2 regions of the Kitasatospora sp. NPDC086009 genome follow, and region 1 is predicted to be linked to the other one. Evidence: predicted binding sites of a transcription regulator. Region 1 holds the regulator's gene; the other holds the start of a gene.
What was found. Region 1 encodes HspR, which represses chaperone genes until heat shock. Its sites were predicted from a motif close to TTGAGNNNNNNNNNCTCAA; they were not measured.

Region 1 (7,991 bases):
GATCGACGACCTGACGAAGGCCTACGACGCCGCGCCCGGCCGGGAGGACCGCACCGGCGGCGCCCGGCGGATCACCGGCATGGGGCAGATCCGCCACCTGATCTCACAGCTCGCCGACGAGCACCACCGCGAGGCCTGGGCGGCCCAGCCCGGCGGAGCCCGGCCGGCCGCCCACATGCGGGACGCGCTGGAGCACACCCGCCGCTACCTCGCCCGCGGCGGCACCATGCGCACGATCTACGAGGCGAGCGCCCGCCTCGACGCGCCGACGGTCGAGTACGCGGCGGCGTCGGCCCGGCTCGGCAGCCCGATCCGCACCCTGGCCGCGCCGTTCAGGCGGGTGCTGATCTTCGACCGCAGGGTGGCGCTGATCCCGGCCGCGCCGGACAACACCAGCGCGGCCCTGGTGGAGGACTCCGCGACGGTCGCCTTCCTGGTGGACGTGTTCGAGCAGCAGTGGCGCCAGGCGGAGGGGGTGAACTGGTCGGCGCTGGCCGCCGGCGCCACCGAGCCGGCGGTGCACGACCAGATCGGCCGGCTGCTGTCGCAGGGGCTGACGCAGCGGACGATCGCCGGCCGGCTGGGGCTGAGCGAGCGGACGGTGGCCGGTCACATCTCGCGCCTGCGCGAGCTCTACGACGCGGAGACGCTCTTCCAGCTCGGCTGGCAGATGCGGGGAGCCCGGCCGGGGGAGTCCGATGGGTGAGCCGGGGTCAGCCGGTCGCCGCGCCGGTCGGCCAGTAGCCGGTCGGACCGACCACCGGGGGCTGCTGGCGCGGGATGCTGAACTGGTCGCCGGGGGCGGTCCAGAAACCCTCGCGCAGCGAGAGCGCCATGCCGGCCCAGTCGAGGGCGGTCTCCACGGTGTGGTGGAGGGCCTCCTGCGACCAGGTGTCGTCGAAGACCAGCGGCAGCACCGGGGCGACCTGCTCGATGGTGGCGATCAGCGGGTTGTGCGTGATCGCCTCGTCCACCAGCAGGACGATCGGCTTGCGCAGCGCCGACGCCCAGCCCAGCTCCAGGCTCACACCGGCGGAGAGCGGCGCACCGACGTAGGCGAAGACCAGGTCGGCGGACTGCAGCGCCCGGAAGTCCGACGGCACCCGGGGCTCGGGGGCCCGGCCGGCGATCGTCCAGGCGTCACTGTGGTGGGCGCTGTACACGGCGGCACCGCTGCGCAGGAGCGTGGTGCGAAGTGTCGTCAGCCGCGTCCGGCTGGCCAGGGTCACCACGCTGTCCGCCGGGCCGGTCAACCGCATCAGCGGCGCGGCCAGGAACACACGTGCACGCCGGCCCTCGGGGGCCTGGCTGTCGTGGTGACGCAGGTAGGGCTCGGTCATGTCGACTCCGGGGGAAGGCCGACCGGATTGGGGGACGGTGCCGGCAGGCGTTGAGAGTAGTTGCTGCTTCAGGTGGATCCAGTGCCCTGTGGTGATGAAGAATTGACCGTACAGCAACAGGTTTTTGACCTGGTGCTGGACCATCGGGGGCGAACTGATCGTCTATCAGTGGTCACGCTCGCGTCCAGGTTTCTGCCCTGTCATCTGGCTGCCTGGCAGGGAGATGACGCCGCCGGGGGACAACGGGGAGGTGACACCACAACTCGGCGTGCGGCATCATGTGGACTCCAGTGCTATTAGTTCGGCTAGAGCAACTTTCGGAAAGGGAGTGGGCTGGTGTCCCGTATGTCCAGGCTTGTGCGCAAGGTCGTGCTTCCGATTGCCATCGCGGCCGGAGCTTTGGCCGGTGTCTGCGTCCTGTCAAACGGTACGCAGCCGCAGGTGGACGCAGGTGCCGGGGATTCCCGTGCCAAGGCCGCCGTTTACCTCGTCGCCAATGACATGAACTGGGGCTGACCGCTCCCTGTCATAGCGGACGTTCGAGTGCCGAAAGGCTCCAGGCGCGGGCGCCCGCCGCCGTTCGGGGCCCTCACTCCGGCCGGTGCTGCGCGGCCCGGCCGAGGACGTAGCCCAGCTGGAACAGGGAATCGACGTTGTAGTCCTCCCGCATCTCGGCGATATGTCGCGCCAGTGTGCGCTCGCTGATGCCGAGTCTGCGGGCGATGACCCGATGGTTCGTACCGGAAAGAAGCAGGTCGATGATCGTCTGGCGCAGCCGGGAGACCACCTGCTGCGGGACGGTGGTGTCGCCGTCGAACTCCAGCGCCCGGCCCCAGTTCCGCTCGAATACCTCTTCCACGAGATATTTGATGACCGCCGGATCGTGGATGAAAGCGGCCAGGTCGTCATCGCCCACCGGAATTACCGCGAGCCGCCGGTCGACAATGATGAGGCGGGCATAGGGCTCGTCCAGGGTGCGAAACTGATAACCCTCCTTCGCCAGCCGGGACACGTATTCGCGGGTGGGCTGGTGGTATCGGGTGCTCGCGTTGTAGATCGTGCGCATCGAAGCGCCCTGCTGCAGGCTCTTGAGGTCCCGTTCCATTCCCGCGGCGAGCAGCTCGGGCGGGCGGGGGCCGCCCGGCTGCATGGCGAGGCCCTCGGTCATCCCGGTGGCCATGCATTGCTGGAGGCGCTGATTGATGAGCGCTTTGCCCTGGACGTATTCGATGGGGCCGCCCGACTGGTCGGGGCTGTGAAAGGCGTCGGCCAATTCGCTGAGATCGGCCGGCAGGGCGACCGCGCGGGCCAGCAGGTCGAGGGCCTGGCGCTGCCAGGCGGAGCTCAGGCTGAAGGAGAGCTGGGCCGGGTCGACCGCGATGAGCGAGCCGGGTTCGTCACTGTCCGGAATGAGCAGACCGAGGTCCATGAGCTCGCGGAGCGCGGCGGTCTCGCCCGGGCCGGCGCCGATTGTCAGCCGGCCGTTGCCGTGGACGGTCCTGAGATAGAGCGAGCGGGCGTCGGCAGACAGTATTCGCGATCCGCCACCTGCGGGACCGGGCTGCTCTCGCCCACTCATCTTCGGCTCCCTGTCGTCGACCGGACAAGTAGTCAACGTTCTAAAGTCGGTTGTACCAGGCATCCTAGGTCGCGGTCACGGCCGGTAAGGACTGCCACCGACAGCTCTGCCTGCCAGGGGCACGCTCCGGTCCAGCACTCTCTCACAGACGACCGAGCCGCCGGCACCCCCCGATCAGGAGGGAGCCGGCGGCGGGTGCCGTGGTGGCGGGGTTACCGCTTGGGGCGCCAGACGACCAGTGCGCTGGACTGGCTCGGCGGCTGGTAGGGGACGAGATCCCGCCGGTAGGAGGCGTGGACGGCGGCCTCGCGCTGCTGGAGCGCGGAGGCGGCGCCTTCGAGCGAGTCGACCAGCTCGGTGATCCGCGACTGCAGTGCGGTGACCTGGTTCTCCAGCTCGATGATCCGCTTGATGCCGGCGAGGTTGATGCCCTCGTCCTGGGACAGCCGCTGCACCTCGCGCAGCTGCTGGATGTCGCGGCTGGAGTAGCGGCGGCCGCGGCCCGCGGTGCGGTCGGGACAGACCAGGCCGAGCCGGTCGTACTGGCGCAGGGTCTGCGGGTGCAGGCCGGAGAGCTCGGCGGCGACCGAGATCACGTAGACCGGGGTGTCCTCGGTGAGGACGTAGTGCGGCGGCGGTGCCGCACGGCGGGCACGCGGGGCGCCGCCGGGCAGGCCTTCGCCGATGCCGGGCCCGATCGGGCCGCTGTCGGGGGTCATCTGGTCGTCACGCTCCCTTCGCCGCCTTGAAGAGGGCGGCTCGCGGGTCGTCGGAGGCGGTGGCCTCGCGGTACTGCTCCAGGGCCGTCAGCGCGTCGCCGGTGACGTGCTGTGGCACCACGACCTCCACGGTGACCAGGAGGTCGCCCCGGGTGCCGTCCTTGCGGGTGGCGCCCTTGCCGCGGGCCCGCAGGGTGAGGCCGTTGGCACTGCCCGGGGGCAGCCTGAGCTTCACCGAGGGGCCGTTGAGCGTCGGCACCTCGATGGTGCCGCCCAGAGCGGCTTCGGGGAAGGTCACCGGCACGGTCACCGTCAGGTTGTCGGCCTTGCGCCCGAAGACCGGGTGCGCGTCGACGTGCACGGTGACGTAGAGGTCGCCGGACTGGCCGCCGCGCTCGCCCTGGGCGCCCTTGCCCTTCAGCCGGATGCGCTGGGCGTCCTGGACGCCGGCCGGGATCCGGACCTGCATGGTGCGGGCCGAACTGGCCCGGCCGCTGCCGTGGCAGTCGGCGCACGGGTCGTCGACGATCATGCCGCGGCCGCGGCAGTCCCGGCACGGCTCGGACAGCGCGAAGGCGCCCTGGCCCCGGCTGACGGTGCCGGCGCCGACGCAGGTCGGGCAGACCCGCGGGGTGGTGCCGGCCTTGGCGCCGGTGCCGCTGCAGGTGCGGCAGGCGGCCTGGCTGGTCATCCGCAGCGGGACGGTCGCGCCGTCCACCGCCTCCTCGAAGGAGAGCGTCACCTCGGTCTCGACGTCCGCGCCGCGCCGCGGCTGGGCCTGCCGGCCGCCGCGGTTGAACAGGCCGCCGAAGACGTCGCCGATCCCGCCGCCGCCGGCGCCGCCGCCCTGGCTGCCGCTGAAGAGGTCGCCGAAGTCGAAGCTGTAGCTGCCCCCGCCGGGCCCGCCGGAGCGGAAGCCGCCGTTGGCGAAGAGCGTGCGCGCCTCGTCGTACTCCTTGCGGCGCTTCTCGTCCGACAGGACGTCATAGGCCTCGGAGATGTCCTTGAAGCGCTCTTCGGCCTTGGCGTCGCCCGTGTTCGCATCGGGGTGGAACTCGCGCGCCAGCTTGCGGTACGTCTTCTTGATCTCGGTGGCGGAGGCGTCCTTGGGCAGGCCGAGGACCTTGTAGTAGTCCTTCTCCACTCGTTCGCTCATGGCTGCCGCCACCTCCCGGAGTCAACAGGTAGGGATCCGGCGCGGGTGGGCCCGCCGGCCACGGATCCACCGGACTCCCCGCCGCGGGGAACCGGGTCAACGGATACGGCGCTGCGGAGCCGGCCGCCGTACTGGCCGGCGTACGACTCCGCAGCGCACGGGGTGTCAGCTGTCCGCGCCACCGTCAGCCTTGTCCGACTCCGCGGACTTCGCCGACTCGGCGTCCGGCGCGGAGGTGGTCTGGGTGCCCGGCTGGGGCTCCGCGACCGCCACCATCGCCGGGCGGATGATCCGCTCGCCGATCCGGTAGCCGGGCTGGAGGATCTGGACGCAGGTGTCCTCGGTGACGTCCGAGGAGTAGCTGTGCATCAGCGCCTCGTGCATGGTCGGGTCGAAGGGCTCGCCCTCCTTGCCGAACTGCTGGAGGCCCAGCTTGGCCACGACCGTCTCCAGCGACTCGGCGACGGACTTGAAGCCGCCCGTCACCTCGCCGTGCTCGCGGGCCCGGCCGATGTCGTCCAGCACCGGGATCAGGGACTCCAGGATGTTGGAGACCGCGATCTCGCGGACCGTCAGACGGTCCCGCTCGACCCGCTTGCGGTAGTTCTGGTACTCGGCCTGAAGGCGCTGGAGGTCGGCGGTCCGCTCGGCGAGCTGCTTGGCGGCGGCGTCGCCCGCGGCACCGGTGGTGTCACCGGCTGCCGCGGCCTCCTCGGCGGCCTCGATCACGGCCTCCTCGGCGGCGGAGTCGTCGCCGGGCTCAGCACCCTGCGGCTTCTCCGTCATGCCGCACCGCCCTTGGGCTTCTCGTCGTCCACGATCTCGGCGTCGACGACGTCGTCGTCCTTGGCGCCGGCGGCGTCACCGGCCGGCGCGGCACCGGCGGCGTCGGCGTTGGCGTAGAGCGCCTGGCCGAGCTTCTGGGCGGTGGTGGAGACCTTCTCGGAGGCCTCGCGGATGGCCGCGATGTCCTCGCCCTTCAGGGTCTCCTTGAGCTCGCCGATGGCGGTCTCGACCTCGGTCTTGACGTCGGCCGGGAGCTTCTCCGCGTTGTCCGCGATGAACTTCTCGGTCGAGTAGACGAGCTGCTCGGCCTGGTTGCGGGTCTCGACCGACTCGCGGCGCTTGTGGTCCTCCTCCGCGTACTGCTCGGCCTCGCGCATCATGCGCTCGATGTCGTCCTTCGGCAGCGCGGAGCCGCCGGTGACGGTCATCTTCTGCTCCTTGCCGGTGCCGAGGTCCTTGGCGCCGACGTGCATGATGCCGTTGGCGTCGATGTCGAAGGTGACCTCGATCTGGGGCAGGCCGCGGGGGGCCGGCGGGAGACCGGTCAGCTCGAACATGCCGAGCTTCTTGTTGTACGCGGCGATCTCGCGCTCGCCCTGGTAGACCTGGATCTGCACGGACGGCTGGTTGTCCTCGGCCGTGGTGAAGATCTCCGAGCGCTTGGTCGGGATCGTGGTGTTGCGCTCGATCAGCTTGGTCATGATGCCGCCCTTGGTCTCGATGCCGAGGGACAGCGGGGTGACGTCGAGCAGCAGGACGTCCTTGACCTCGCCCTTGAGGACACCGGCCTGGAGCGCGGCGCCGATCGCGACGACCTCGTCCGGGTTGACGCCCTTGTTGGCGTCCTTGCCGCCGGTCAGCTCGCGGACGAGCTCGGCGACGGCGGGCATCCGGGTCGAGCCGCCGACCAGGACCACGTGGTCGATCTCGGACAGCGCGATGCCGGCGTCCTTGATGACGTTGTGGAACGGGACCTTGCAGCGCTCCAGCAGGTCGGAGGTGAGCTGCTGGAACTGGGCGCGGGTGAGCTTCTCGTCCAGGTGCAGCGGGCCCTCGGCGGAGGCCGTGATGTAGGGCAGGTTGATCGAGGTCTCGGAGGACGAGGACAGCTCGATCTTGGCCTTCTCGGCGGCCTCGCGCAGACGCTGGAGGGCCATCTTGTCCTTGGACAGGTCCACGCCGTGGCCGGCCTGGAAGACCTTGACCAGGTGGTCGACGACCTTCTGGTCCCAGTCGTCACCACCGAGGTGGTTGTCACCGTTGGTGGCCTTCACCTCGACGACCCCGTCGCCGATCTCCAGCAGGGACACGTCGAAGGTGCCGCCGCCGAGGTCGAAGACCAGAATGGTCTGGTCGTCCTTGTCCAGGCCGTAGGCCAGGGCGGCCGCGGTGGGCTCGTTGACGATGCGCAGGACGTTGAGGCCCGCGATCTCACCGGCCTCCTTGGTCGCCTGGCGCTCCGAGTCGGAGAAGTAGGCCGGGACGGTGATGACGGCGTCGGTGACCGTCTCGCCCAGGTAGGCCTCGGCGTCCCGCTTCAGCTTCTGCAGCACGAAGGCGCTGATCTGCTGGGGGTTGAAGTCCTTGCCGTCCAGGTTGATCTTCCACCCGGTGCCCATGTGGCGCTTGACCGAGCGGATGGTCCGGTCGACGTTGGTGACCGCCTGGCGCTTGGCGACCTCGCCGACCAGCACCTCGCCGTTCTTGGCGAAGGCCACGACGGACGGCGTGGTCCGCGCACCCTCGGCGTTCGTGATGACGGTGGGTTCGCCACCCTCAAGGACGCTGACGACCGAGTTCGTCGTACCGAGGTCGATGCCGACCGCGCGTGCCATCGTTGGTACCTCCACGGAAGAGTTGAGCTTTACAGGCTCAAGGATGCACGACTCGGCGGAGGGCGTCAACAGCTATGAGTCCCAACGGCTCAACTTTGCTGAGCCGAAAATCGCGCCGACCCGCCGGAAGGCGTGGTGCGCCGGGCTCGCGTGACTGCCGCCATACCTTGAGCATCTTCTGGAGAAGTGTTGACGGGCGGTAATGTCCGGGCCGTCGGCCCGGCAAGTTACCGACGAGTACACTCGCACGCGTAGAAACTCTCACCAGGAAGCCGCAGGAGACGGAGAGCCGATGCAGCTAGCAGCGATCGTCATCTCGCTGGTCACGTTTGTGATCGGCACCGCGCTCGCCGCCCGTGCGGCGATGTACATCTTCAAGGTGGTGCGGACGGGTCAGTCCGACCCCACCAGATTCGGCGTGCCCGCCCAGCGGGTGAAGACCGTGGCGGTCGAGTTCGTCGGCCACACCAGGATGAACCGCTGGGGCGTCGTCGGCATCGCGCACTGGTTCGTCGCGGTGGGCTTCTTCACCCTCGGCCTCACCCTGCTGACCGCCTTCTTCCAGCTGTTCGACGC
Region 2 (7,991 bases), on a different contig from region 1:
GGTCGCGTCCAGCAGCGGGATGAGCGACTCGCCGCCCTCCAGCGAGAAGCGCTTCTGCCCGACGTACTTGGTCTGCAGGAAGGTCTCGAAGGCCTCGGCCGAGTTCAGCCGGCGCAGGATGCGCAGCTGCTCCTCGCGCTCCGGCTTGGTGTACGGCTTCTCCAGGCGCTCCTGCAGCCACTTGCGCTGCGTCGGGTCCTGGATGTGCATGTACTCGATGCCGACCGTGCGGCAGTACGTGTTGCGCAGCAGGCCGAGGATGTCGCGCAGCTTCATCATCCGCTGGCCGCCGAAGCCGCCGACCGCGAACTCGCGCTCCAGGTCCCACAGGGTGAGGCCGTGCGTGGTGACGTCCAGGTCGGGGTGCTTGCGCTGCTTGTACTCCAGCGGGTCGGTGTCGGCCATGAGGTGGCCGCGGACCCGGTAGGAGTGGATCAGCTCGATGACGCGGGCGGTCTTGTTGACCTCGTCGTCGTGCGTGGTGGCCACGTCGGTGGCCCAGCGGACCGGCTCGTACGGGATCCGCAGCGACTCGAAGATCTCGTCGTAGAAGCCGTTCTCGCCCAGCAGCAGCCGGTGGATCTCGCGCAGGAACTCGCCGGACGCCGCGCCCTGGATGACGCGGTGGTCGTAGGTCGAGGTCAGCGTCATGATCTTGGAGACGCCCAGCCGGGACAGCGTCTCCGGGGCGGAGCCCTGGAACTCGGCCGGGTACTCCATGGCGCCGACGCCGACGATGGTGCCCTGGTTCTGCATCAGGCGCGGCACGGAGTGCACGGTGCCGATGCCGCCGGGGTTGGTCAGCGAGACCGTGACGCCGGTGAAGTCGTCCATGGTCAGCTTGTTGGCGCGGGCCCGGCGGACGATGTCCTCGTAGGCCTGCCAGAAGCCGAAGAAGTCGAGGGTCTCGGCCTTCTTGATCGCCGCGACCACGAGCTGGCGGTCGCCGTTCGGCTTCACCAGGTCGATGGCCAGGCCCAGGTTCACGTGCTCGGGCTTGACCAGGTACGACTTGCCGTCCTTCACCTGGTAGCTGTGGTTCATGCCCGGCGAGGCCTTGATGGCCTGGACCAGGGCGTAACCGATCAGGTGCGTGAAGGAGACCTTGCCACCGCGGGCGCGCTGCAGGTGGTTGTTGATGACGATGCGGTTGTCGATCAACAGCTTGGCCGGCACGGCGCGCACGGAGGTCGCCGTCGGCACCTCCAGCGAGGCGTCCATGTTGGTCGCCACCGCCTTGGAGGGGCCGCGGAGCTGGACCAGCTCGGGGCCGGTCTCGGCGGGCGCGGCCGGCGCCGGAGCGGCGGCCTTCGGGGCCGGGGGCGCGGCAGGAGCTGCGGCGAGGGGCGCGGGCGCCGGGGCCGCGGCGGCGGGCGCTGGCGCGGCCGGTGCGGCGGGGGCGGGCGCGGCCGGAGCAGCAGCGGCGGGCGCGGGGGCGGCAACGGGGGTCGGCGTGGGGCCGACCTGGGTCGCGGCCTGGGTCACTGGGGTCACCTCGGTACCGGGCTTGTAGTCGGCGAAAAAGTCCCACCAGGCTCGGTCGACCGAGTTCGGGTCCTGGAGGTACTGCTGGTAGATCTCGTCGACGAGCCACTCATTGGGGCCGAAGCCCGTGGAGCTTGCCGAGCTGTTGGGGGTTTCTTGGGACTGTGGCGACACGGCGGCAACCGCCCTCTTCCGCTTCCTTTTGGGATGTTTGGACAGCGGGGATTAAGGCTACGCCCCTGACCAGTGATCGCGCAGTCCCCAGGGCTCAGGCGTCGCCCAGATCACAGTCCTGACCTGCAGGTTGGCTGAAAATGTGCGTTAGAAAGCCGCCTCGGATGGGAAGCGATCGCTTCCGATCAGCCGCTATATATGGATGAAACCGGACAAATCATAGTCCGGAGCCACCTGGATCGTCCGTCCACGTCTGTGTCGCTTCTGTGACATGCGGGCGACGTCCGATCGACGCGGGCGGGTGCCCGGGGCCGCCGAGCGGACCCCGGGCGGGCGCTAGCGCGGGCCGGGCAGCCGGACCTCGATCCGGCAGCCGGGGGAGGCCTCCGCCACCTCGATCCGCCCGCCGTGCAGGTCCACCGCCCAGCGGGCGATGGCCAGCCCCAGACCGGTGCCGCCGTCGGAGCCGGGACCCTGGGCGGTGGCGGTGCCGCTGCGGCTGAACCGCTCGAAGACCCGGGTGCGGTCGGCCGCCGGGATGCCCGGCCCCTCGTCCTCGACCTCCAGCAGCAGCGCGCCGGGCTCGCCGCCGGGCCGGGCCCGGACCGTCACGGTGCCGCCGGGCGGCGAGTGCTTGCAGGCGTTGTCGACCAGGTTGGCGACCACCTGGTGGAGCCGCTCGGTGTCCGCCACGCCGGTCAGGCCGGCCGGGCTGACCTCCAGGGCCAGCCGGACGTCCCCGCGCCGGGAGAAGGCCCCGCCGGCCGTCGCGCCGTCCACGGTGACCCCGCGCAGCACGCCGTCCAGGAACTCGCGCACCTCGAAGGGGCGCGCGTCCAGGTCCACCACGCCGTCGTCGATCTTGGACAGGTCGAGCAGGTGGGTGACCAGCCGGCCGAGCCGTTCGGTCTGCTCCAGGGCGGCGCCCAGGGTCGCGGGATTGGGTTGGACCACGCCGTCCACCACGTTCTCCAGCACGGCGCGCAGCGCGGCGATGGGCGTGCGCAGCTCGTGGGAGACGTTGGCGACCAGCTCCCGGCGGTGCCGGTCGGCGGCCTCCAGGTCGGCCGCCATGTGGTTGAAGGTGGCCGCCAGCTCGCCGATCTCGTCCCGGGAGCTCACCTCGACCCGGCGGCTGTAGTCGCCGGAGGCCATCGCGCGGGCGGCGGCGGTCATGTCGCGCAGCGGGGCGGTCAGCCCGTGCGCGAGGAACTGCATGAAGAGCAGCGAAGCGATCATGGAGAAGACCATGATGATCCGGATCTGCGTCTCGGAGCGGATCGCCACCACGACCATGCCGGTGGCGAGGAAGACCGAGACGATCACCAGGAGGGCGAGCTTGCCCTTGATCGAGCGGACCGGGTCGAGCGGCCGGATGTCGGCCCACACCCGGTGGGCGGCGCGGGCGGCCAGCGTGGGCCGGACGCCGTCGGCGTCGCCGTTGCGTTGCTGTGGAAAGGTCATTGGTCCCCTGTGATCCCCGCGGGTCCGCGCGGCGGTTCGGGACACGGGCCCCCCGGAGGCCCGGTGCCCGAGGCGCCGCTAGGAGAGCGGGGCCTCCAGCGCGTAGCCGACCCCGTGGACGGTGCGGATCCAGCTGGCGCCGATCTTCCGGCGCAGCGCCTTGACGTGGCTGTCCACGGTGCGGGTGCCGGACGCGTCCGTCCAGTCCCAGACCTCGGCCAGCAGTTGCTCGCGGGTGAGTACCGCCCGCGGCTGTGCGGCCAGGCAGGCGAGCAGGTCGAACTCGGTCGGCGTCAGGTGGACGTCGCCCGAGGCCAGCCGGACCCGGCGCTGCACGTGGTCGATCTCCAACTCGCCGAAGCGCAGCGAGCCGAGCGCCGGTGTGCGGGCCGCCTGCTGGGCACGCTCGACGCGGCGCAGCAGGACGTTGACCCGGGCCGCCAGCTCCCGCATGGAGAACGGCTTGGTCATGTAGTCGTCGGCGCCCACGCCGAGACCGACCAGGAGGTCCGTCTCGTCGTCACGCGCGGTCAGCATCAGGACCGGTACCGGGCGTTGGGCCTGGATCCGGCGGCACACCTCAAGGCCGTCGAAGCCGGGCAGCATGATGTCGAGCACGACCAGGTCGGGCTGCCAGGTGTGGAACCCGTCGACCGCGCCCGGGCCGTCGTGGGCCACGGCGACCTTGAAGCCCTCCGCGCCCAGCCGGGCCGCGATCGACTCGGCGATCGTGGGCTCGTCCTCCACCACCAGCACTCTGCGCTGGCTGCTCACCGTGCCGCCGCTGTTCTGGTTGTCCTGCTGAATTTCTGTCACGGTCACGCCACCGCCCCCAGGGCTGCGGGCCGGCCACCTGTGGGGATGGCGAGGCTCCGCTCGTAGTCTTGTTCCGTCGTGGACTGTGCCGGGTCCGCCGTCCCGTAGCGCGTGCGGAGTCGGAGGACAGGTGTGGACTGCCCACCGCTCCCGCACACTTCGCAGCGTACGGACACCCGGTGCTTCCCGGCAGGTGGACCGGATGTTTCCGGCCCGTGGGCCGGCCGTCCGGCCGCCCGTCGACCCACTCGGAAGTGGGCACGGGCCAGTACCTTACCCGCCGATTTTTCACTGCGTAACGGTACGTATGCACTCCAGTTGACGACAAGCCGCCGGTCAGAGCCGCTACTCGTGCGTAGACGGAGTGCAGGTCTGTACCAATCGTGGAGTCGCGCGCCACATGGTGTTCACGGGGTATTCCCAGCTGGCTCCCAGGACCCCGAAGTACCGTGGTCACGACAAGTCGCACAGGTGGGATTTCCGGCGCGCGCCGGTACGTTGAGCACCGGACGGGGGCCGGAGGCTGCGGGTCTGGAGCGGAGGCGGCATGGCGGAGCTGCGGAGGAGCGCTGTGGTGAGCGGGCCGCGTCCGGGGCCGCCGTACGGGATGCTCCGGTTCGGCCTGCGGACCGGCCCGGCCGCCTGGGTGCTCGCCCGGGTGCCGACGCCCCGGCGCAACCCCTTCGCGCTCGGCTACCTCGCCGTGGTCGTGGCCACCACCACCTTCGCCGGGCTGGCCGACCCGGGCCTCGTGCTCCGGCTGCAGGAGGCTTCCAGCTCGGACGGGCACAACCTGGTCCACCACCCGCTGCGCGCCCTGCTGTTCAGCGGCTTCTGGGTGGCCGGGACGATCTGGATGCCCTACCTCTGGGCCTTCGCCTTCACCGTCGCGCCGCTGGAGCGCCGGGTGGGCGCCGTCCGGGCCGCGGCGGTCTTCGGGATCGGGCACGTCACGGCGACGGTGCTCTCCCAGTCGGTGGTGATCACCGCCGTGGCGACCGGTCGGATGGAGCCCCGCGCGCTGGACTGCCTGGACATCGGGGTCAGCTACGGCGTGCTGGTCAGTCTCGGTGCGCTGGCCGGGCTGCTGCCGCCGCGCGGGCGGCTGCTCGCGCTCGGCGGCGCCGCCGTCCTGGTCGCCGAGCAGATCGCCGGCGACCGGGACCTGGTGACCGGGGTCGGCCACCCGGTGGCGCTGCTGACCGGGGTCGCGCTCTGGCGCTGGCTGCGGAACGGGCCCGGCCCCCGGTGGCGGCGCCCGGAGGCGGCGGCCGTCGGCGCCACGGGCCCGGCGCAGGCCCAGGGGGCGACCGCCCTGCTGGACCGCGCGTAACTCCCGGGTGCTCCCGGGGGGCGGTGCGCGCCCCCGCGAGGCGTTTTTGACACCCCTGCCCGGACCCCTTCTTGTTCGCTCCCGGCGAACAGGGCGGGGGGAACATTCCATGGCCGGGAATCCTTAGTCAGGGCAACTCAACTTCGCTGACTGGGGAGAGATCATGGCATCGACGTCCACTCCGCTCACCCTGCCCGTACTGCCGCTCGACGACGAGGTCGTGCTCCCGGGCATGGTCGTCCCGCTGGACCTCAAGGACACCGAGGTGCGTGCCGCGGTCGAGGCCGCGCGGGCCGCGGCGGCCGGCGCCGGCAAGCCCCAGGTGCTGCTGGTGCCGCGGGTGGACGGCTCGTACGCGGCGGTCGGCACCCTCGCCACCGTCGAGCAGGTCGGGCGGCTGGCCGACGGGGAGCCGGCCGCGCTGGTCCGCGCCGTGCGCCGGGTCCGGATCGGCGTCGGCACCACCGGGCCCGGCGCCGCGCTCTGGGTGGAGACCACGCCGTTCCGGGAGTCCTCGGAGGGCACGCCGGTGGCCGGCCGCGCCGCCGAGCTGGTCAGGGAGTACAAGGCGCTCTCCACCCAGTGGCTGCGCAAGCGCGGCGCCTGGCAGATCGTCGACCGGGTGGCCCAGATCGAGGGCGTCGGCGAGCTGGCCGACAACATCGGCTACGCGTCCTTCGTCACCGCGGAGCAGAAGCTCAAGGTGCTGCTGGAGGCCGACCAGGTGGCCCGCCTGGAGTACGCCCTCACCCTGCTGCGCGACCACCTCGCCGAGGAGGAGGTCAACGACACCATCCGCAAGGACGTCGAGGAGGGCGTGGCCAAGCAGCAGAAGGAGTTCCTGCTCCGCCGCCAGCTGGAGGCCGTCCGCAAGGAGCTGGCCGAGCTGAACGGCGACCCGGCCGACGAGGAGGGCGACTACCGCGCCCGGGTCGAGGCCGCCGACCTGCCCGGGAAGGTCCGCGAGGCCGCGCTCAAGGAGGTCGACAAGCTGGAGCGGGCGTCCGACCAGTCGCCCGAGGGCTCCTGGATCCGCACCTGGCTGGACACCGTCCTGGAGCTGCCCTGGAACGAGCGCACCGAGGACGCCTACGACATCGCCGGCGCCCGCGCCGTGCTGGACGCGGACCACTCCGGCCTCGGGGACGTCAAGGACCGGATCGTCGAGTACCTGGCCGTCCGCAAGCGCCGGGCCGACCAGGGGCTCGGCCTGGTGGGAGGCCGGCGCGGCGGTGCGGTGCTGGCCCTGGTCGGCCCGCCCGGCGTCGGCAAGACCTCGCTGGGCGAGTCGGTGGCCAGGGCGATGGGCCGCACCTTCGTCCGGGTGGCGCTCGGCGGCGTCCGGGACGAGGCGGAGATCCGCGGCCACCGGCGCACCTACGTCGGCGCGCTGCCCGGCCGCCTGGTGCGCGCCATCAAGGAGGCCGGTTCGATGAACCCGGTCGTCCTGCTCGACGAGATCGACAAGGTCGGCTCCGACTACCGGGGGGACCCGGCGGCCGCCCTGCTGGAGGTGCTGGACCCGGCGCAGAACCACACCTTCCGGGACCACTACCTGGAGGTCGAGCTGGACCTCTCGGACGTGGTCTTCCTCGCCACCGCCAACGTGCTGGAGGCCATCCCGGAGGCGCTGCTCGACCGGATGGAGCTGGTCCGGCTGGACGGCTACACCGAGGACGAGAAGGTCGTCATCGCCCGGGACCACCTGCTCCCGCGCCAGCTGGAGAAGGCCGGACTGACGAGCGAGGAGGTCTCCGTCGAGGAGGAGGCGCTGCGCAGGCTCGCCGGGGAGTACACCCGCGAGGCCGGCGTCCGCACCCTCGAACGCTCGATCGCCCGGGTGCTGCGCAAGATCGCCGCGCAGTCCGAGCTGGGCGAGCGCGAGCTGCCCGCCGCGATCGGCGCGGGCGAGCTGCGCGCGCTGATCGGCCGGCCCCACCACGTCCCGGAGGCGGCCCAGGAGCCCGCCGAGCGGCGGACCGCCGTACCGGGTGTGGCGACCGGCCTGGCGGTGACGGGCGCCGGCGGCGACGTGCTGTACATCGAGGCCTCGCTGGCGGACGCCGAGACGGGCGGCACCGGGCTCACCCTCACCGGGCAGCTGGGCGACGTGATGAAGGAGTCCGCGCACATCGCGCTCTCCTACCTGCGCTCGCGCGGCGCCGAGCTGGAGCTGCCGGTCACCTCGCTGCGCGACCGGGGCGTGCACCTGCACGTCCCCGCCGGGGCCGTCCCCAAGGACGGGCCGAGCGCCGGCATCACCATGACCACCGCCCTGGCCTCGCTGCTCTCCGGCCGCCGGGTGCGCACGGACGTGGCGATGACGGGTGAGGTGTCGCTGACCGGGCGGGTGCTGCCGATCGGCGGGGTGAAGCAGAAGCTGCTCGCCGCCGACCGGGCCGGGGTCGGCACGGTGATCATCCCCAAGCGCAACGAGGCCGACCTGGACGACGTCCCGGCCGAGGTGCTGGAGCGGCTCACCGTCCACCCGGTGGCGGACGTGCGGGAGGTGCTGGAGCTGGCCCTGGAGCCGGCCGAGGTGCTGGTCGCCGCCTGACGGCGGGACGGGAACGGGCGGCGGCCCGGCGGAGCGCGCTGCTCCCGCCGGGCCGCCGCCCGTTCGCACGACCGGGGGCACCGGGCGCCGGGAGCCGCCGGAGCGTCGCGAGCCGCCGGGCCGCCTTCCCGCTGATTCCGTCGGAGGGAGCGTCGGCGGGCC

Region 2: the regulator HspR is predicted to act here: its motif matches at 5,395-5,413, upstream of lon (endopeptidase La).

Annotation. Positions count from the first base shown of each region.
Region 1 is NZ_JBITSA010000001.1:785,758-793,748, reverse strand. Features, by position in the region: gene ACIF6L_RS03695 (LuxR family transcriptional regulator) at 1-706, shown strand, start outside; gene ACIF6L_RS03690 (hypothetical protein) at 714-1,340, opposite strand; gene ACIF6L_RS03685 (hypothetical protein) at 1,698-1,856, shown strand; gene ACIF6L_RS03680 (helix-turn-helix domain-containing protein) at 1,930-2,919, opposite strand; gene ACIF6L_RS03675 (heat shock protein transcriptional repressor HspR) at 3,132-3,638, opposite strand; gene dnaJ (molecular chaperone DnaJ) at 3,646-4,794, opposite strand; gene grpE (nucleotide exchange factor GrpE) at 4,960-5,580, opposite strand; gene dnaK (molecular chaperone DnaK) at 5,577-7,415, opposite strand; gene ACIF6L_RS03655 ((Fe-S)-binding protein) at 7,708-7,991, shown strand, end outside.
Region 2 is NZ_JBITSA010000006.1:306,221-314,211, forward strand. Features, by position in the region: gene ACIF6L_RS17900 (multifunctional oxoglutarate decarboxylase/oxoglutarate dehydrogenase thiamine pyrophosphate-binding subunit/dihydrolipoyllysine-residue succinyltransferase subunit) at 1-1,659, opposite strand, end outside; gene ACIF6L_RS17905 (sensor histidine kinase) at 1,996-3,123, opposite strand; gene ACIF6L_RS17910 (response regulator transcription factor) at 3,202-3,939, opposite strand; gene ACIF6L_RS17915 (rhomboid-like protein) at 4,514-5,272, shown strand; gene lon (endopeptidase La) at 5,436-7,829, shown strand.